Regions from separate parts of the Bacillus sp. NPDC094064 genome, predicted to be linked through region 1. Evidence: riboswitches for the same ligand, from Rfam matches in the RefSeq annotation. Region 1 holds a riboswitch; the other holds the start of a gene.
What was found. A riboswitch is a leader RNA that binds a small molecule or an ion and turns the genes downstream of it on or off. The one in region 1 is predicted to bind S-adenosylmethionine.
Positions count from the first base shown of each region.

Region 2: it holds a riboswitch for S-adenosylmethionine, as region 1 does, so the genes downstream of both, ACQKNI_RS01045 (hypothetical protein) here and ACQKNI_RS19865 (bifunctional homocysteine S-methyltransferase/methylenetetrahydrofolate reductase) in region 1, are expected to answer to the same signal.

Region 1 is NZ_JBNNUI010000009.1:86,546-97,302, forward strand. It holds gene ACQKNI_RS19830 (DUF2759 domain-containing protein) at 1-37, opposite strand, end outside; gene ACQKNI_RS19835 (MBL fold metallo-hydrolase) at 208-837, shown strand; gene ACQKNI_RS19840 (class I SAM-dependent methyltransferase) at 847-1,959, shown strand; gene ACQKNI_RS19845 (ArsR/SmtB family transcription factor) at 2,110-2,400, opposite strand; gene ACQKNI_RS19850 (cysteine hydrolase family protein) at 2,836-3,348, opposite strand; gene metC (cystathionine beta-lyase) at 3,518-4,681, opposite strand; gene metI (cystathionine gamma-synthase/O-acetylhomoserine thiolyase) at 4,678-5,790, opposite strand; SAM riboswitch class I at 5,883-5,992, opposite strand; SAM riboswitch class I at 6,195-6,304, shown strand; gene ACQKNI_RS19865 (bifunctional homocysteine S-methyltransferase/methylenetetrahydrofolate reductase) at 6,375-8,207, shown strand; gene metH (methionine synthase) at 8,207-10,757, shown strand, end outside.
Region 2 is NZ_JBNNUI010000001.1:190,026-200,782, reverse strand. It holds partial or broken gene ACQKNI_RS01085 (3-hydroxyacyl-ACP dehydratase FabZ) at 1-67, shown strand, start outside; gene plsY (glycerol-3-phosphate 1-O-acyltransferase PlsY) at 184-816, shown strand; gene ACQKNI_RS01075 (GMC family oxidoreductase) at 1,302-3,053, opposite strand; gene ACQKNI_RS01070 (hypothetical protein) at 3,337-3,462, opposite strand; gene ACQKNI_RS01065 (TIGR00366 family protein) at 3,549-3,698, shown strand; partial or broken gene ACQKNI_RS01060 (TIGR00366 family protein) at 3,688-4,071, shown strand; gene ACQKNI_RS01055 (group-specific protein) at 4,241-4,603, opposite strand; gene ACQKNI_RS01050 (SWIM zinc finger family protein) at 4,629-5,066, opposite strand; gene ACQKNI_RS01045 (hypothetical protein) at 5,271-5,531, opposite strand; SAM riboswitch class I at 5,631-5,729, opposite strand; gene ACQKNI_RS01040 (hypothetical protein) at 5,853-6,044, shown strand; gene ACQKNI_RS01035 (YwiC-like family protein) at 6,077-6,799, opposite strand; gene ACQKNI_RS01030 (ECF transporter S component) at 6,984-7,685, opposite strand; gene ACQKNI_RS01025 (ABC transporter ATP-binding protein) at 7,658-9,313, opposite strand; gene ACQKNI_RS01020 (energy-coupling factor transporter transmembrane component T) at 9,292-10,170, opposite strand; gene ACQKNI_RS01015 (DUF4430 domain-containing protein) at 10,193-10,757, opposite strand, start outside.

The DNA.
Region 1 (10,757 bases):
ACAGAGTGACAAGCGTAAAAATAATAACAAGGCCCATACAATATCCTCCTCTGTCTACTCATTCCTTAATATGAGTTTTTAGAATATTTACTCTTTTATATTGTACATGTTTTAAAAATGATTGTCGAGATAACATCCTTTCTTTTCCTCAGAGAAAGAAATGTTGTATCATTAAAAGTAAGTTTAATAACTGGAGGAGATTTTCATATGAAATGGATACAAATGCCGTTAGGCCCATTACAAACAAATGCTTATATTTTAACGAACGATCAAAATGAGTGCATTATCTTTGACCCTGGTCACGAAGGAGAAAAGCTCGTGACATATTTGCAAGAAGAACAAATAAAACCTCTTGCGGTTTTATTAACACATGCTCACTTTGATCATATTGGTGCTGTCGATGCGGTAAGAGACGCTTTCCATATTCCTGTATACGTACATAAAGAAGAAGCAGATTGGCTAGGAGATGCAACTGTAAATGGCTCTCAAATTTTTATGATGAACCGCAGTATTACAGCAAAACCAGCCGATCATATTATTGATGCAGAAGGTGCGTTAACAATTGGTTCATTTAGCTTTGAAATTTTTGAGACGCCAGGACATTCTCCAGGAAGTATTTCTTATTATTGTAAAGAGGCGAATGCGGTGTTCTCTGGAGATGTATTATTCCAAATGAGTATTGGAAGAACAGATTTACCTGGTGGAAGTTTTGCTGAATTGATTGGAAGTATTGAAGAGAAATTATTTGTATTACCAGATGAAACAGCGGTGCTATGTGGACACGGTCCTGAGACAAGTATCGGTTTTGAAAAAGAAAATAATCCATTTTTACAATAAGGAGTCATGATGGGGATGGAGCTCATTTTAAGAGAATGGATGGGGAAAGAGAAAGATTATTCCATTTCATATAGTACGTATATGAACCTTGTATTATATACAGAAGGACATGGCTATTATATGAAAGAACGTGAAAAGATTGGAAGACAAGGGGATTTTTTTACAAGTAGCAACGTATCAGCTGTTTTTGCGAAAACCTTTGCTAAGTTTTTTATTCGTCTTGTGGAAAACGGTGAAGTTGCTCCAAATATTTGTGAGATTGGTGGGGGAACAGGGAAGTTTGCCTATGATGTTTTACAAGAATGGAAGCAACTATCTCCAGAAACCTTTATGGATGTAAGCTATTCAATAATCGAAGTGAGCCCTTTTCATAGAAAATTACAGCAGGAGAATCTTCTCTCATTTGATAATGTGTCGTATTATACCTCCTATAATGAAATGGGAGAATCATTTGAAGGGATCCTTTTTTCTAATGAGTTATTTGATGCATTTCCTGTGGAAGTAATTGAGAAGAGAAATGGAATGTTGTATGAAGTACGTATTACATACAATGAAGAAGGGAATCTTGCGGAAGTATGTAGACCTTTAGAGAAAAGAATCGGCCGATATTTACTGAAATATAACATTCATATTGCTGAAGGGCAGCGTTTTGAAGTGCCGATCGCGATGGAAGGGTATATAAAAGAAATTGCGAAATGGTTTCGAAAGGGAATATGTATTACAGTTGATTATGGCTACACAAAAGAAGAATGGATGCACCCTGCACATCGCGAAGGAAGTTTACGAGGGTATTACGAGCATAAGCTAATACGTAATCCTTTAGCATACCCAGGTGAAATGGATCTGACTACTCATATTCATTGGGATGAGCTGAAGGAGATTTTTAGCCTGCAAGGAATGAATGTGGTATGGCATAAGAAGCAATCTGAATTTTTGCTAGCGGCAGGAATATTAGAACAGCTTACGAGTCATCAAGATCGGGATCCTTTTTCAGAAGCTCAAAAACAAAATCGAGCAGTTCGTTCTATGATTTTGAACGGAGGATTAGGGAGTGCCTTTGATGTTGTGATACATACGAAAGATATGCAACATTTACAGTTAAATCGATATGTGACCATATAAAAAAACAAGACACAGTATATAGTTCTGTGTCTTGTTTTTTTATACGACTATTAATTATGTAGCATCATATATTTTCTCTCATGATATATATATATTAAAGATATGAGATAAAAAATATAGAATACGTCCTTTTTCTCTGTTTATTAGTCCCTAACCTAATAATACGCGAACGAGTTGAATAATTGTTTCGTTTTCTACTTTGTAGTAAATTTCTAATCCTTTTCTTTCGCTAGAAACGATTTTAGCGCTTTTTAACTTTGCTAAATGCTGTGAAATTGTAGATTGTGGCATGTTTAAGCCAGTGTACATTGTAGAAACGTTGCTTGGACCACGCTCGATTAATCCTTTTACGATACATAAACGAACAGGATGAGCAAGTACTTTCAATAATTCTGCATTGCTTTCATATAGTTCTAATTCTTTTTGAAAGGTTTCTAACATGTTCTTTTCCACCTCCGTGTGAGCTGTTATACCATACTATACATACCAAAAAATTAACGAAAAGAAAACAGTTGTTGCAGAAAAAAAGTCCTAAAGTAAAGAAATTGTAAGAAAAGAGACCCGGATGTAAATAAAGTAGATAAAATTGCATGGTTTTGTAAAATGACATTTTTGGGTGAAAATTTCGATGCGTTTTAAAAATTGAAAGATATAGATATATTTGTAACACAATCTTATCATGATTTTCTTATTCTTTCAAATGAATATACTAAATTTTAAAAATAATATGACAAAGGAATTATAATGATATATATAGAATATAAAACAGGTTAAAAGCAAAGAAGCTGAATGTAGTTAGCTTCTTCATAGTGATAATGAAATGTTTGAATGTAGCTGATAAATCTTAAACGTATTAAGACATTGGGATTATGTATTTTAGTGTTCATCTTTCATTAATTTTAGAAATCTGTGATTCCATATATTCTCATAAAATTCAATTGTTTCTTTTGCGGACATGAATGGGTTATTTAACGTTGAGGTTGTTTTCTGTACCATGAAGTTTTCATATCCCAGTCCGTGAGCAAATTTAATTGTAGCATCCATACAGTATTCTGTTTGGGCACCACAAAACTCAATACGATGTACAGATAATTGATCTAAAATCTCTTTTAAGTTTGTTTTATAAAATGAATTTGCATGTGTTTTTCTTACAAAAAAATCTTGTTCTTGAACATCTAGATCGGCATGTATAGCCCAAATCTCTTTTTCAGGTACTAAATCATCATCACAATGTTGAACGAAAAGAATTGGTTTATTTGAGTTTCTGTATGAAGAAATTCTGTTACTTACTTTTGTAAGTAAGTTTTGTAAGTCAAATAAATGCTCTTCGTTATAACATACCCCATTTTGTAAATCGATAACGATTAAAATATCTGCACAAGAATTCATTATTTTTACTCCTTTTTTAATTCTTAATATATCAATTAATACATTACTTGGAAATAGATAATGAACTTTTATTTTTTATGAACTATACAGACAGAACAGCATTAAAATGAATATGGTAGACAGCATAAATAGAAGATATGAAAACTTAATTTCATATCTTCTATTCGTCCTATGCATTTACAGGTTCTTCTACATAAGAAAGGGCATTTTCAAAATCGGATATTAAATCGTCAACATTTTCAAGACCGACGGATAACCGAAGTAATGAATTCGAAATACCTCTTTCATCACGAGCTTCTTGCGACAGTGCCGCATGTGACATTTTAGCTGGGTAGGAAAGAATCGATTCGACAGCTCCTAAACTAACTGCAAAGACAGGTAATTTTACTTTTGATAAAAATTGGCGGAGTGCATCTTCTGATTGTAAAGTGAAAGATAGGACAGCTCCGGCTGATGTAGCTTGAGATTGTTGAATATCAAATCCAGGATGTGATTGTAATCCAGGATAATAGACATTTTGCACTTTAGCGTGCTTTTGTAAATAGTGTGCAATTTTATTGGCGTTTGCAGCTGAATACTCAAGACGTACATGCAATGTTTTTAGACCGCGAAGCACGAGAGAGCAATCTTGTGGTCCTAAAATAGCACCAAAAGCATTTTGTAAAAATCCAAGTTTTTGAGCGAGTTCGGCATCTTTTACGACCGCTAATCCGGCAGTAACATCACTATGACCGGCAATGAATTTTGTGGCGCTATGCAGAACGATATCGGCGCCAAGGTCAAGTGGCTTCTGGAATAGTGGTGTCAAAAATGTATTATCAACAAAAGTAAGAGCACCAATAGATTTCGCGACTTTAGAAACCTCACGAATATTTGTCACTTTTAGAAGTGGATTAGAGGGTGTTTCTACATAAAAGAGTTTTGTATTGGATTTAATATTTTTCTTTATTTCCTCTACATTGGTCATATCAACAAATGTATGTGAAACACCGTAACGAGAGAGCACTTCAGTTATAATTCGGTAAGTGCCTCCATACACGTCTTCTGAAATGAGTACGTGATCGCCTTGCGAAAGAAGGAGAAATGCAGTAGAAATTGCTGCAATGCCGGATGCAAAAGCGAATCCCTTTGTTCCCCCCTCTAATAAAGCAATAATATCTTCAAGGGCTTCACGAGTTGGATTTCCAGACCGGCTATAGTCATATTTGCCGAATGTATCTACATCAAATTGGTGAAAAGTTGATGTATTATAGATGGGAACGTTAACAGCTCCTGTTTGCGAGTCATGTTTATATTGGTTGTGCAGTAAGAGTGTATCTATGGAATAACTCATATTCTTACACCTTCTTTTACAAGTTTAATGGCTTGCTGTAAGTCTTGAATTAAATCGTTACTATTTTCAATGCCAACGGAAAATCGCAGAAGACGATTACATACACCGTTTGCTGTTCTGATTTCTTCAGGAATATCAGCGTGTGTTTGTGTTGCTGGATACGTCATTAAACTTTCAACACCACCAAGACTTTCAGCAAACGTAATTAAGGATAAAGATTGTAAGAAGGGATTAATCCATGTTTCATCTTTAAGACGAAATGAGATCATGCCGCCTCTTCCAGGATAAAATACATCTGTCACCCCGTCTTCATCATTTAAATAAGCGACAACTGCTTTTGCATTTTCTTCATGTTGTCTCATGCGAAGCGCTAACGTTTTCATACCACGAATTAATAACCATGAGTCAAATGGGCTTAAGACCGCACCTGATGCATTGTGATAATGAGCGAGTTCCTCACAAAGTTTCTTTCCTTTTGCAACGACAAGGCCACTTAGTACATCGTTATGCCCACCTAAATATTTCGTTGCACTATGAAGTACGATGTCAGCGCCTTCTGTTAATGGTTGTTGTATATAAGGAGTATAGAATGTGTTGTCTACAATAAGAAGTAGACCGTGTCTTTTCGCTACAGTTGCGACAGCAGCGATATCGGTAACTTGCATTAATGGATTAGTCGGAGTTTCTATGAAAATAGCCTTCGTTTTAGGTGTGAGTGCTTGCTCGATTTGTTTAATAGATTGTGTATTTACGTATCTACATCGAACATTCCATTTTTTTTCATGTTCAGAAAATAATCGATATGTTCCACCGTATAAATCTTCAGAGACAATAAGTTCGTCTCCAGAGCGGAATAAAGAAAGAACGAGGAGAACAGCGGCCATCCCTGAACTACAGGCATAACCTTGTTCGCCATATTCTAAGTCTGCGATTGCCTGTTCTAAAAGACCACGAGTTGGGTTACCAGTTCGTGAATAGTCAAAACCAGTAGATTTACCAATCCCTTCGTGACGGTAAGCAGTTGAGAAATAAACGGGTGGATTAACAGTTCCTGTTGTAGTTTCGCTACGATTTCCGATTTGTGCTAGTTTTGTTTCAATAGTTGACATGTGAAAATTCCTCCTTTTTAAATTAACAATTAAGTGAATATAAATAAAAAAAGCCTTCTAAGAAGAAGGCTTTCGGTTTGAATAGAGTCTTCTTCTCATCTGTCAAATCTTTCACAATTTGCTGGAATTAGCACCTTATTAACAAGTGTTAATGGTTGCTGAGGCGTCATAGGGCCAGTCCCTCTACCTCTCTAGATAAGAATGTTTGTATGAAATTTTATTATGGATTTAACTTTACAACAAAAGATAATTGAATTGCAACTTTATTTTAAATAATTTTTATTTTTACGCAAGTATCATTGACTTTTGTATTTGTGCATGCTAAATTTATTAAAAAATTAACAAACATTGTTAAAAGGGGAACGTATTTCCTTTTAGCTACATAAATAAAATATATAGACAAACTCTTATTGAGAGCGGTGGAGGGAAAGGCCCTGTGAAACCCGGCAACCTTCAAACGAAATGTTTGAAACGGTGCTAATACCTGCAAAACGAATGTTTTGCATAATAAGAGGCGGAACAATTATGTCCCCCTCTTCACGGTGAAGAGGGGGTTTTTATATTGATAGAAATGAGGGAGATTCGTGAAATTACTAGATTTATTATCAAAAGGAATTGTAATAGGTGATGGTGCGGTTGGAACGTTATTGCATTCGCACGGTTTGCAAAGTAGTTTTGAAGAATTAAATGTATCTGATCCAGATTTAATTATATCGATTCATAAACAATATGTAGCTGCTGGAGCTGATGTAATTCAAACAAATACGTACGGAGCAAATGAAGCGAAATTACGTATGTATGGTTTAGAAAATCAAGTTACTGAAATTAATAGAGCGGCAGTAAAACTGGCGAAAGCATCTGTAACAGAAAGAAATGCAATTTTAGGAACAATTGGTGGTATGAAACATATCGGAGCTGTTACGACAACTGATATGGAGCGAGAATTTATGTTACTGGAACAGGCAAGTGCATTACTAGAAGAACAGGTTGATGGATTACTATTAGAGACTTTCTATGATGAGTTTGAATTACTTCATGCTGTTCAGGTGTTACGAAAACAAACGAATATTCCCATTGTAGCTCAATTAGCGTTACATGAGGCGGGTACGACTCAAAATGGAAATGATGTAAATGAAATATTAAAACAGCTTTTAGATTATGGGGCAAATGTCGTTGGATTGAATTGCCAACTAGGACCACTACATATGACAGAAGCCATGAAAATGATATCGATCCCTCAAAATGGCTACTTGTCAGCGTATCCGAATGCAGGACTCCCGAATTATGTGGAGGGGCGTTACGTATATGAGGGAAGCCCAGCTTATTTTGAAGCAATGGCACCGAAATTTATTGAGCAAGGTGTTCGGTTATTAGGTGGTTGTTGTGGTACGACTCCAGAACATATTGAATGTATGAAGCGTGCAACTCTAAATGTTACACCTGTAATAGAAAAGGACACGATTCAAAGACCAAAAGTAGTTCATACACACGAGAAGCGTTCGAAAGCCCACGTTACTTTAGCCGAGAAGGCAAAGAAACAAACGACAGTTGTAGTGGAATTAGATCCACCGAAAACGCTAGACACACAGCGATTTTTTGAAGGGGCAAGAGCACTGAAAAGAGCTGGAGCGGACGCTATTACTCTAGCAGATAATTCATTAGCATCACCTCGCGTTTCGAATATGGCGATGGGGGCATTATTAACGAAGCATGATATTCCAGTATTGACGCATTTAACGTGTAGAGACCATAACGTCATTGGACTACAATCTCACTTACTAGGTTTATCGGCGTTAGGTATGGAAGAAGTGTTAGCTTTAACTGGTGATCCAGCACGCGTTGGTGATTTTCCAGGTGCCACTTCTGTATATGATTTGTCCTCTATTGAGCTCATTAAAATGATTAAAGAAATGAACGATGGACGTTCTATTTTAGGGAAATCAATTGGTCCAGCAACAAGGTTCTCGGTCGGAGGAGCGTTTAATCCGCATGTTCGGCATTTAAAAGCGGCAGTAAAACGAATGGAACGAAAAATAGATGCTGGAGCAGAATACTTTTTAACGCAGCCGATTTATGATGTTGCTTTAATTAAAGAAGTATATGAAGCGACAAAGCATTTGGAACAACCTATTTTTATTGGGATTATGCCGTTAATAAGTAAACGGAATGCAGACTTTCTTCATTTTGAGGTGCCAGGTATTAATCTACCTGAAGCAATAAGGGAGAGAATGGATGGACATGAAACGAAAGAGGCAGCAATTGAGGAAGGGATTCACATTTCGCAAGAATTGATCGATGCGGCGATGAAATATTTTAATGGTATTTATCTTATTACACCATTTCTAAAATATGAAATTACAGAACATCTCGTTAAATATGTGAGAGAAAAGCAAGAAGTGAAAGAAGGTATTAATTGATGAAGTGTATAGAAGAAAAATTAAAAAATAACATCTTAATATTAGATGGTGCAATGGGGACAATGATCCAACAAGAGGACTTAACTGCGGAAGATTTCGGGGGAGAAGAGTACGAGGGTTGTAATGAATATTTAGTAGAAACAAGACCAGATGTCATTTTAAAAATTCATAAAGCTTATATTGAAGCTGGAGCAGATATTATTGAAACAAATACATTTGGTGCTACGAATATCGTATTGAGTGATTATGATTTGTCTCATTTAGATGAAAAACTAAATGAAAAAGCGACACTCTTGGCGAAGCAAGCTGTTACAGAAAGCGGAAAGGAAGTATATGTTGCAGGTGCGATGGGACCGACAACAAAAGCAATTAGTGTTACAGGAGGAGTTACGTTTGAAGAACTAACTGAAGCTTATACAAGGCAGGCGAGAGGATTATTAAGAGGCGGAGTTGATGTGTTACTCGTTGAGACAAGTCAAGATATGCGTAACGTGAAGGCAGCTTATATTGGAATTCAAGCCGCTTTTGAAGAACTGAAAAAAACAGTTCCTATTATGATTTCAGGAACGATTGAGCCGATGGGAACGACTTTGGCAGGGCAAACAATCGAAGCTTTTTATTTATCGGTAGAGCATATGAAGCCGTTATCGGTTGGGTTAAACTGTGCGACTGGTCCGGAGTTTATGAGGGAACATATTCGTTCACTATCTGATTTATCGGAGTGTTACATTTCTTGTTATCCAAATGCAGGTCTTCCTGATGAAGATGGGCATTATCATGAATCTCCTTCTTCTCTCGCTGAAAAAGTGAAGCGCTTTGCTGAAGAAGGATGGGTGAATATTATCGGTGGTTGTTGTGGTACAACGCCAGAACATATAAAAGTAATGAAATCCGCGCTAGCATCTCTTAAGCCACGTGAGCACCACGAACGAGAAGGACATGGGATTAGTGGGTTAGAGGCATTGCAATATGATGATTCAATGAGACCGTTATTTGTTGGTGAAAGAACAAACGTTATTGGATCACGTAAATTTAAACGATTAGTAGCAGAAGGGAAATTTGAAGAGGCTGCTGAAGTGGCAAGAGCGCAAGTGAAGAAAAATGCTCATATTATTGATATTTGTATGGCTGACCCGGACCGCGATGAAATAGAAGATATGGAAAACTTCTTGGCAGAAGTTACGAAAGTGTTAAAAGTACCGATTATGATTGACTCAACAGATGAAAATGTGATGGAGCGAGCTCTTACGTATATTCAAGGAAAAGCGGTTATTAATTCCATTAATTTAGAAGATGGTGAAGAACGATTTAAAAAAGTGACACCTCTTCTTCAAAAATACGGTGCCGCTATCGTTGTAGGAACAATTGATGAAGATGGTATGGCTGTAAGTGCAGAAAAAAAGATAGAAATTGCGAAAAGAAGCTATGAATTACTTACGAAGAAGTATGGTATACGTCCGTCTGATATTATTTTTGATGCGCTCGTGTTTCCTGTAGGGACAGGTGATGAGGAATATATCGGTTCAGCGGCAGCGACGATAGAAGGAATTCGCCTTATTAAAGAAGCGTTACCAGAATGTTTAACAATTTTAGGTGTGAGTAACATATCGTTTGGTCTACCACCAGCTGGACGTGAAGTTTTAAATTCTGTCTTTTTATATCATGCAACGAAAGCAGGATTAGATTACGCGATTGTGAATACGGAAAAATTGGAACGATATGCGTCAATTCCAGAGGAAGAAAAACGTCTTGCAGATGCATTACTTTTTGAAACGACGCAAGAGACGTTAGAAGAATTTACAAATTTCTATCGCGCGGCAAAAAAGAAAGATGTCGTTGTGCAAGAAACGTTAACTCTCGATGAGCGACTAGCAAATTATATTGTAGAAGGTACGAAACAAGGGTTACACGAGGATTTAAGTCTTGCTCTTGAAGAAGGCAGGAAACCTCTTGATATTATTAATGGTCCGCTTATGACAGGAATGGATGAGGTGGGACGATTATTTAATAATAATGAGCTTATCGTTGCTGAAGTATTGCAAAGTGCTGAAAGTATGAAAGCTGCCGTAAGTTATTTAGAGCCACATATGGAATCTAGCGATAGTGCGAAAAAAGGGAAAGTATTATTAGCAACTGTAAAAGGTGATGTGCATGATATCGGGAAAAATCTTGTTGAAATTATTTTAGCGAATAACGGATATGAGATTATTAATTTAGGAATCAATGTTCGTTCGGATCGAATTGTTCAAGAAGTACAAGAAAAGAAGCCTGATATTATTGGTCTTTCTGGGTTATTAGTAAAATCAGCGCAACAAATGGTAACGACGGCTGAAGATTTAAAAGCGGCAAATATTGATATTCCAATCGTTGTAGGCGGGGCAGCGTTAACGAGAAAATTTACAGATAATCGCATTTCGCCATCCTATAAAGGACTCGTATGTTATGCGAGTGATGCGATGACCGGGCTTGATATTATTAATAGGCTTCAAAAAGAAGAAGAGCGTGAGAAGATGAAGCAGGATAAAAAAGAACGTCATCTTCATATCGTAA
Region 2 (10,757 bases), on a different contig from region 1:
AGGATTTTTTACTAGTATTTTTTCTGGCTATTCAGTCATATTTAACGTCCTTATTGTAGATGCCCTTTTAACATGAATAAATCCGTAGAAGTTTATTGAAAAATTTTCTCGAGAAGAACAATGCTAAAACCCTGTATTGATGTAGAAAAAAGAAATTCAGAATAATATAAAGGGAGAAGAGTGATGATTGATATTTTAAAGATTTTTGCGGCCTTAGTTTTGGGATACCTTTTAGGAAGCCTTAATACAGCGGTAATTGTAGGGGTAATATATGGCAAGGACATAAGAAGCCATGGAAGCAAAAGCGCCGGGCTTACCAATACTCTGAGGGTACTTGGGAAATCTGCTGCGGTGTTTGTTCTTGCGGGAGATATATTAAAAGGGGTAATTGCCTGTTATATAGGCTTGTTCCTTAGCGTTTACTTTTATTCGGGAGAGGCTAAAGATTGCGTAAGCCTTTTAGCGGCGGGCGCAGGAGCGGTTATAGGGCATAACTGGCCGGTATATTTTGGGTTTAAAGGAGGAAAGGGAGCACTTACAGCAGTGGCTGTACTGTTTATGGTTGACTGGGTTATGGCCCTTTTATGCCTTGGCTTTTTTGTGATAATAGTAGCTTTAACCCGTTATGTCTCTTTAGGTACAATATGTGCTACATTGCTTGTTGCGGTCATTTCATTTATTCCTGTTTTTGGGAATACCTTATATTTTTATATATTTGCATTCCTAATGGCGTTTATGGTTATTTTCAGGCATATGGAAAATATACAAAGGCTGCTTTTAGGAACAGAAAATAAACTTATTTTTCCACGGCGTTGAGCATGTCGTCAAAATAGAAAAAAATTGGGGTTAGTTAACCGTTTAAGGGGGACGGCAACGATTCTTTACTTTTGGAGCCACTCAAGAAAAATGTACTTTATAATCCTATTTTTGGTATATCTCCTACCTTAGTAGCAATAAAGGGTTAATATAAGTCATCACATCATGCGTAAATATTAACGTACACATTGAATAGAAGAAATCAAAAAATACGTTATCCTTTCCTATGATTCTACAGAAAGAATAGCGTATTTTTTATTTTAGGGGGTATTTTGTTTTGTTAGCTTGATAGCGATGTGGTGCTATCCCATACCCATCAAACTAAAATTTTATGGTTCTTTGACTACTAATAATGATGTGTCACGTTAACCTGACGTGTATAGAATATACACCATAAATTTTATTGGATAAGCACACAAGCTAAATTATTCTATTTGAATACAAAATATTCTTTATGTTAAGTTAACTATTGATATATATAGAATTCATTTTTTATTTCTTATCGATTTACATTCATAATCTTTAATTTCCTGATCATCCACCACATATGGGCAAGGATCCTCTCGAATAAAACGTACTGCATTTAATCCTATCATTTGGGCTGGTATTGACGTATTACCATCCGGTAAAATCGGAGAGATAGAAAGGTCAGCAACTTTAAGATTTTTGGTCCCAAAGACATTCAAAAATCCATCAAGAACTCCTTCTTTAATATTTTTCCCCATCTTACATTGCCCTCCGAAGTGAGTGAAAAGGGAATACGAAGCTCTGACAAAACCAGCCAATTTAGCCCGCTTTTCATTATCGTCCAAAATTTTAAATATACTTTCATCAGGAAAGACTACTTGATAGATGCCTTCCGGATCGAGTTCACGTGCTCTAACAATCATATTATACGTCTCAATATATTGATCCACCATGAAATTTAGGTCATCTGGATTTGCCAACGGGTTTAAATCAATAGTTGGATATGCCTCTGGGTCACTATGAGAAACCATGACAGTACCTCGGCTGCTTGGATTTACATCTGCAATTCCGATACTCATAATATTACTAGAATTTGTCTCATTAAAATCCCAACCATTTATCGCAATTTCCTGACTGGGTACAAAAAACGGAAATGGAAGGCCTAATAATTGAAGGCGCCGGCCACCAATAGGGTTATTGACTTTTTTAAATGCTCCAAATGCTCCTGGCTGATTAGGATCAGCAGCCAATACCTGAAGAAGTCTTCCTGTTTCCACTCTAATTCCCATACCGACAGAATAGTGTGTTTGGAAGTTGTATCCGACTTGAGGGCTTTCTACTAAAGGCGATATGCCAGCTTTAGCTAAATCTTCAGGCTTACCAATACCTGAGCGTTGAAGTATGACGGAGGAAAATTGGCCTGCAGAGACAATGATTCCTTTTCGGGCATAACTTCGTTGTGACACCCCATTCTTAACATATTGAACGCCAACAGCAATGTTAACTCCTCTTTTTTCTTTAAATAGAATTTTATCTACTGTTGTTTTTGAAAAGATGACCAATTTTCTCTGATCAACTCCAAATTCATCTGATTGGAATTCATTTCCTTGCGTAACAATTTGATTGTTTAAATATCCGGTTGCCGTCGAGGAACGAACCAATTTTCCATTTTCCATCTTTTGAATATATTGGCCTTTTAAGGCTGTAACATCTCTTATCCCTGTATTGTAATCCTCTGCAATTGGTATATTAAAAACTTCTGAAGCGGCTTGTGCTAAAGTTTGGATTAATCCTTGATCAGGAATGTTTTGTTGTCTAATAAAAATAGGTCCGTTACTTCCACGTTCTTGAGGACTTTGCGTCATTCCTGTATACGTTTCATTTTTAATAAATAATGAGCGAATACTATCATAATTCCATGCGTTATTATCAACTAATTGTGCCCATACATCATAAAGATCACGACTGCCACGTACAGCTAACATCTGATTATGTTCAGAACTTCCACCAATGACACGACCACTTTGTGTTATCAACTGACGACCTAACGTTTGCTCAATTATAGTAGTGACATGAAATGAATGTCTATTATCAGCAGCATTTAAAATAGAAACTATAAGATTAGGACTGCTTAATTCCTCTGTCATATTTGTTCCTGCTTCAAGAACAAGCACGGAAGTACATTTATCATCCGTTAATTCTTTAGCAATTACCCCTCCGGCAGTACCGGCACCAATCACAATATAATCAAAAATATATTTCTTTGACATCCTATTATTCCTTTCAGTATAAAATTTAAAACAATAAATTCCTATACAATATACTATTAACATATCGGGTTGGCTGCCTGTACTTATGTAGTAGATTAATAGTTTAGAAATGGCTTAGCTCTTATAATAGGATGCTATGTTAACTTTACATGAATATCATATTGCATAAACTTAGCTTGATAGCGATGTAGCTAGCCTATAAAAATCCATATATAGACATTTATAGATTTTTGTTTTTAAATCATTGCAACCATCCGCCGATTTGAAAGATTGTTTACTCCTTCTATTTTTTCATAGCCTTATCGACATTTTGATCGAACGTTTCTTGATAGAGATCAACCGAAGTTTTCACCTCTTCAATCAGTCCATCGCAGAAAGCAACAACGTCTGTTCCTGTAACTTCAAGCACCTTTAAATACCCGAATTTTCAATCTATTGAAGATTATCACCTAACCAACCTCGAATAATTGACATACATAAGGAGGTTGATCTATTTTGTTTCGTTCATTTACAAATGGTTGCGTCGCCTTAGTGCAACGCTTCTTGCCAGAACCGTTTATTTTATCATGTTTATTAACTGTTTTCGTTATCTTCTTCGGCATGTTTGCAACGCACCAAACACCGGTTGAGATGATTAATCATTGAGGCAAATAGTGAAGGACTTTCACTTGGCGGAGCTATTTCTAATTTCTTTATTAGCATTTCAAACGAAACGACTTTCCCGCTCTTTACATTTTTAAGTGCTGGCATCGTTAATATTTTCGTTCCATCTGGTGGCAGTCAATGGGCTGTACAAGCACCAATTATGATTCCAGCTGGCGCTGAACTTGGTGTACCTGCTGCAAAAACAGCGATGGCCATTACGCGAGGCGATGCTTGGACGAATTTAATTCAACCTTTCTGGGCATTACCAGCATTAGCGATAGCTGGTTTAGGTGCTCGTGATATTATGGGATTTTGCGTTGTTAACTTACTATATGCTGGTTTTATCATTAGTCTATGCTTCTTATTTATTTAAATAAAAAGCTAGTTTTATACTAGCTTTTTTACATAATAAATTATTTACCCCGCATTAACGGGCAGTAAACTCTCATCCATACGCAAAGCAGTTAGGTGTGAGATCAACTGCCCGTAAATGCCCGATTGGTTCAACTAATAATCAGTGGGAAGAACAAAACCCCCACTGATTAAAGTTTCACTTTATTTCCCATGCAATTTATAATCGTTTCCCACCCTATCTCCGTAAGATGTAATGACTCAAATGCAAAAAAATCTTCACATACTTTTTCAATTAGATGTGGATTTCCCCTTAAGAAATCCCACCGTAACACTTTAGGAAGAAAATACATTTCATATTCTTTACTTCCCCGTACCACCTCATCCACTTCTCTTTCACAAATGCCTCGTATTAAATAATCATTTCTTAATTGTATTTGAACTTGCCCGAACACTTCGCTACATTTCTTCAATTGAAGTAAACATGTAATGTACGTCCGAAAAAGTTCATCATCATACTGACAACACTTTATAATACGATCAAGTTCATTCATAATGTACGAGCCTTTTCTTTCATAGTTAAAGCTTCCCCTTCTTTAACATCTTCTCTACAACTTGCACGTTTTTCGAACTTTGCAACAATCGGTTTAATACTGTAAGTAACTCCTCTTTTTCTAAATCTTCCAGTTTCTCTTTAACTGTACTCTCACCTACATGTTGAATATCATAAACAACTGCCGCCATATGCTTGCAAAGATTCTCATACGGACATTCGCAGCTACTTTCTGCGAAATCTTCTAGATCAATAATTACTTCATAGTTTCCTGCATTTCCAGTAACAAAAGCAAATACTTTCTTATCGTGTATTTCAACATCTTCTACATGCCCATCTTCGTAATATTCATATCCTCTATCTATAATATACTTTGGAATCCATTTCGTTATATCTTTTAATAAGTAAGCGTACATACTTGCACCTCTTCCTTTAATTCCCTTTTGACTTAAAAAAACCTGCATGTTATTCTAATAACTGTCAAATAGCGAGTCTATATGACAAAACGACTGACACCTATTCGGCGGAGGTGTCTCTTTTCATTTGCAGCCGATACGAAGTGCCTCTTTCAGGCACATTCAATCTTTGACACTACACACTCAACACCATTCCCTGTATCAGGCTGCTTTAGCAGTCTTTTACACTACATACTTCAAAAAAAAGAGAGCCTAGCTCCCTTTTCTCGCCTTATAAAATACCCCTTTTTCAGCATAGAGATATTCATCATCAGCTAAAGTAATTTTCCCATCCAGTTTTAGTTCGTCTAATAGCCTTGATAAATAAAATTGATGTAACATCTTTTTCGTGAATTTTCCTTCATGATGCGAAACGATATGTTCTTGAATATCTAACAATGATATTGGCTTATCTTGCTCTATCATATATTCATAAACTGTACTACGCAGTTTTACGTATTTTTCGAGTGTCACAGTAATGCGCAACCCCTTTCTTCTTAATATAAATTTTCGTAATCGGTTTTTTTTGCAACAAAAAAACCTCTCCGATAAGAAGAAGTTACGTATATCTTCGTCTTATCTCCCAGAACAAATATGTTCTGCTGGAATTAGCACCTGCATCGCGGTTGCTGGGTTTCATCGGGCCAGTCCCTCCACCTCTCTGGATAAGAAAATATTCACTTTAAAATTAACTATACGTAATTTCACTTTAATTGTCAAACAAATATAACAAATTATATTTTCTTTTTTACTGTTCATACTATACATATATGAACATTCAAGGAGGAGTATGAAATGCATCAAAACGCCCGTGGATATGTACAAGATTCTTTTCAATCATTACAAGAAGCAAAACATTGTTTAGAAGAAGCACTACAGACTGTTGAAAAAGATTTTAATCGCGCTCGTATTGAACAATCCCTTTATGCGATCGAACAAGCTATTCAACGCTGCGATTACACCGTTCACATTTTAGAACAAGATTGAAAAAACTTCCCATCATACGGTGGGAAGCTTTTTCAAATGGCATACTTCATTATTATTGCCGTTATGATTAGAAAATATACAGAATTAACAATTTCTAAAATTCCTACTTTTATGATAGAGATTTTTTTGCCATACAACACAATTGCTCGAATAACACTTGGTACAAAAATAAGAGAACACCACGGATTCATAGTAAAAATGATAATCGTTAATACAATATGATACCCCCAAGATATAAGACGATATTTCGGGTTATTTTTCTCACGAATCATCGTTTTTACATAAAACGTACTTCCTAAAAAATATAAAAATGAAATAAGCGCAATGAATAATGCTGTTGTATCTATGAGTTTCATTGAAAAATAATAACTGACTAAACCACCGATACAGAAAACAATAATCGCGCTAATGTCATTTAGTAATGCTCTTTCATTCTTTTGACGAGCGTAATACATATTTACAATAAACAATGGAATCATGACTACTACGAATAAAAGAATTCGCCATTCATATAATAAAGAAATCATTCCAAATATGAATGCAATCATAAAATACACAATTGCAGCGTGTAAAAACTCTTTTTTTCGTCTTTGCTTTATGTACATGAGAAATGGATACGTTGCTAAATAGATAAAGAACCACGCTAAAAACAATGGAATATGATAAATGGTAGGTTTCCCAAGTATGACACTTAATAGAAACGGTATAACAAGCATGGCCCATGCACCATGTTGCTTCGGAATAACTAACTTCATTAACTATACACCTCCCTTTTGAAAATAGTTCTCACCTACTATTATACAAATAATTTTATATAATAACGGATATATATTAGATCTATTTTTTGACAACAAAAAATGCTCCTTACAATATGTAAGAAGCATGAAAGAGGCAAACGAATATGTAAGTCGCGACCCTACCTTATAAGAGTATGCTTTTCTATGCCATGTTATGCTTATCTAATATGCCATATTTCCTTTTAAATCTTGTAAGAATCGTAATCCAAGATGTACTAAATAGTAGTAGAAAAATAACATTCGATATCGCGTGACTAAGATCGAAATAAAAACTTGCAGTATAGTAAGCAATAACTGTTTCCCACGTTGCTTCCTGTATAAACCCAAGAAGACCCCAAAAATTCATAATCCAGCCAAATAGAAATCCAACGGCAAATCCATATATGAGTCGTCCCCATAGTTTTTTCATCAAAAATGTATTTCGGAGTAATCCTGCTATGAAGCCAATCATACCCCACGAAAACATTTGCCACGGCGTCCACGGACCTTGTCCTAAAAAGATGTTAGACACAATCGCCGCTGTTGCACCGATCATAAAACCAGTTTCACTCCCAAACACAATTGCAGAAACGATAATAACGAAAGAAGTCGGTTGTACACTCGGTAAAATCGAAAATGGTACGCGGCTAACTGCTGCTATTGCCGCTAATACGGCAACGAGAACAATTTCACGTGAAACAAACGCCTTTCTTTCAAAGCGGATATAGAATGGTAACATAATAATAGCTAATACAAACAAACTACTTACCATGTAATAACCGTCCATAATAAGTGTTGTAAAGAGTAATGTACCTATTAGTAGCGCAAAAATACATATTATGAATGCAACATATCGTTTGGACACGCTTCGTACACATCCTCCCACGTTAATGCATATGGCAATTCTTTTCGAATGAATCGATTGATAGATGTTGTATAAAAGAAGTTACCACTAAAAAATTCTTTCGGTGCATCATTCATAATAACTGTTCCATCAAATAACATCATGCATTGATCCACGTATTTCGCCGCAAATTCAATATCATGCGTTGCCATTACAATCGTTGTACCTTCTTTTTGCAGCTTCTTAAATAGCTCTCCTACTCTCTCTTTCTTCCATGGATCCAATCCCTTTGTCGGTTCATCCAGTAATAATAACGTTGGCTTTGACAATAACGTTGTACATAACGCGAGTAATTGTTGCTCTCCCCCGCTACAATCATGCGGATGGCGTTCTTTAAGCGCATATAGCCAAAACTTTTTAAGCTGTTGTTCTGCCATTTCTCTTCCTTGTTCTCCGTATAATTCCCGTGCACGTTCATACACTTCATCCCACACTGTATCAAATGTAAAATGATAATATGGATGCTGCGATACATACCCGATCCTTTTAAACCGTTCTTTCGAATCAATTTTATGTATCACTTTCCCATTCCACTTTACTTTCCCTCTTCTCGCTTTTTGTAACCCCGCTAAAATCATCAAAAGTGTAGACTTACCTGTACCATTTTTTCCAACAAGAGCTACCCATTTTCCTTTCTCGATCGATACTGTTAAATCTCGTAAAATAAGCGGACTATTTTTTTCATATTGAAAAGATATATGCTCTGCACTTAAAATAATTTCTTGCTTTTCACTTTGTGCTATTGGCTCATATACATATGATATTGCTGAAAAATCATTCATTTTCATTTGCGCCTCTCGCACTGTAAACGGAATATCTTTCGCATTCCACTCTAAAAACAATCTTGGAATTTGCGGAATAAATGGACGGAACTTTTCTACTTCCCACATATTCGATACAACCGTTTTCGGACTACCGTCATACACGATTCGGCCGTTATTCATGCAAATGACGCGCGTTGCGAGTGGTATTACTTCATCTAAACGATGTTCACTTAAAATAATCGTAATTCCAAGCTCTTCATTAATACGCTTTAACAATCCTAAAAACTCTTTTGCAGCAATCGGATCTAACTGCGCTGTCGGTTCATCTAATAATAGTAGTTTCGGCTGCATAACTAATACCGCAGCTAAATTGACAAGTTGCTTTTGCCCGCCAGATAGCGTATGAACAGATTGGTGCAATAAATCTTGAAATCCTAAGAAACTAATAAGCTCAGCTATTCGTTTTTGAATAATATGAGATGGTAACCCGATATTTTCTAAAGAAAATGCTAATTCTTGAATCACTGTATCCATTACGAGCTGGTTTTCTGGATTTTGAAACACCATTCCAATTTCTTGTGCAGATAATAAATCTGGTACTCCCTCTAATAAAACACCTTCATAAAACAACTCTCCCGAACGCGTACCGATTGGAAGTAACTCCTTTTTAAAATGTTTTAATAAAGTCGTCTTCCCAGAACCCGATCCGCCCACAAGTGTAATGAACTCACCTTTTTGAACAGAAAGAGAAATATGCTGTAACGCGTATTCGTTTTCATCAGCATATACAAATGATAAATTGTTTATTTCTGCATGCGCCACCATATCCACTCCCTTCCTTCCATCATAATTGGTAAACTAATAAACATCGTAAATACTACAAACATCATCCCGTCGTATTGCTGAAATAGCATAGATTCGACTTTCGGATAAATAATTAATTTTCCTCCGCCATAATTACTAAAGATGACAGCAGCTATAAATAGAATTATTAAATAACTGAGCATATACCAATCGCGTTTTTCCATTCTATATCGAATATACGTTGTACGCTTCGTTACACCAAATCCACGAGCTTGCATAGAATCGGCCGTTTGCAGTGCATCTTCTAACGAACAAATTAATAACACTTGCAACAATTGCATACCATTTTTCACGCGTTCAATAATGGAACCTGCATCAACTTGTACACCTTTCGTTTTTTGTACGAGTGTAATTTTCTGCAACCGCCTAATAAACAACGGCACAAACCTTACTGTAATCATCGTTAACAATGCAACTTTCGGTGAAATTCTAGAAAACAAATATAAAAATTTATGACTTGAAATAATATCATTATACGACGCGAACGTGAACATAATCGCAACTAGTAATAATCCCATTACTAGTCCGAACATAATTGCCTCAAGCTTAATACGGCTATCACCTAACCAGAATAACGTAGTTCGGCCTCTATGCGTTAATAACGAATTAAATAAAATCACCATAAAAAAGAAGACGATTGTGCCCGGTAACATTTTTCTTATCTTTTCGCTATTCCCTTGCATCACATTTAACATAACGATTAATAGTATTGCTCCAATTAAAAAAAGAGGATGAAGACACATCATACATAGTATCATCACCCCGATATAATAGAAAAAATTCACAAAAGGATGTAAAGAAGAAAAACTTATTTTCATAGTCCTTTACCGAATGCCTTTCTTATTTTAATACAAACACCCACTCGATTGTATCTCCTGGTTTTACTGTCACTACACCAGCACTATGGTTTGGAAACGAACCGTTCACACGATATTTCCATCCACTAGTAGCGGTAATATCTTTTTCATATAAATCATTAATCCCTTTTACATAAATACCGTCTTTAGAGCCCATCGCATCCACATCTAATCCTGTACGCTGCAATACTTTATAAACAGTATCGCCTTCTTGTACATCAATCTTTTTCGCACCTAATAAGTATCCTTCATTACCTTTTACGGAAATAGTAACTTGTTTTGCTTTAGGTTCTGGTATTGGATCTGGTTTTTTTGGTTCAGGAGTTGGTACTGCCGGAGTCGGTATCGTTTTCTCCTCTTTATTCGGATCAACCTTTTGCTCCTGCTTCGGTGTTTCTTTCGGCTGATTCACAACCTTCGCTTCTTCATTTACTTCTTGCGCTTTCGGTTGCTGTTGTTTCTCTTCTTGTGCTTTTTGTTGTTCTGGTTGTTTCGTAGCAGCCGGTTGTTCCTGAGGCTTTTCTTCTTTCTTTACTTCTGGTTGTTCC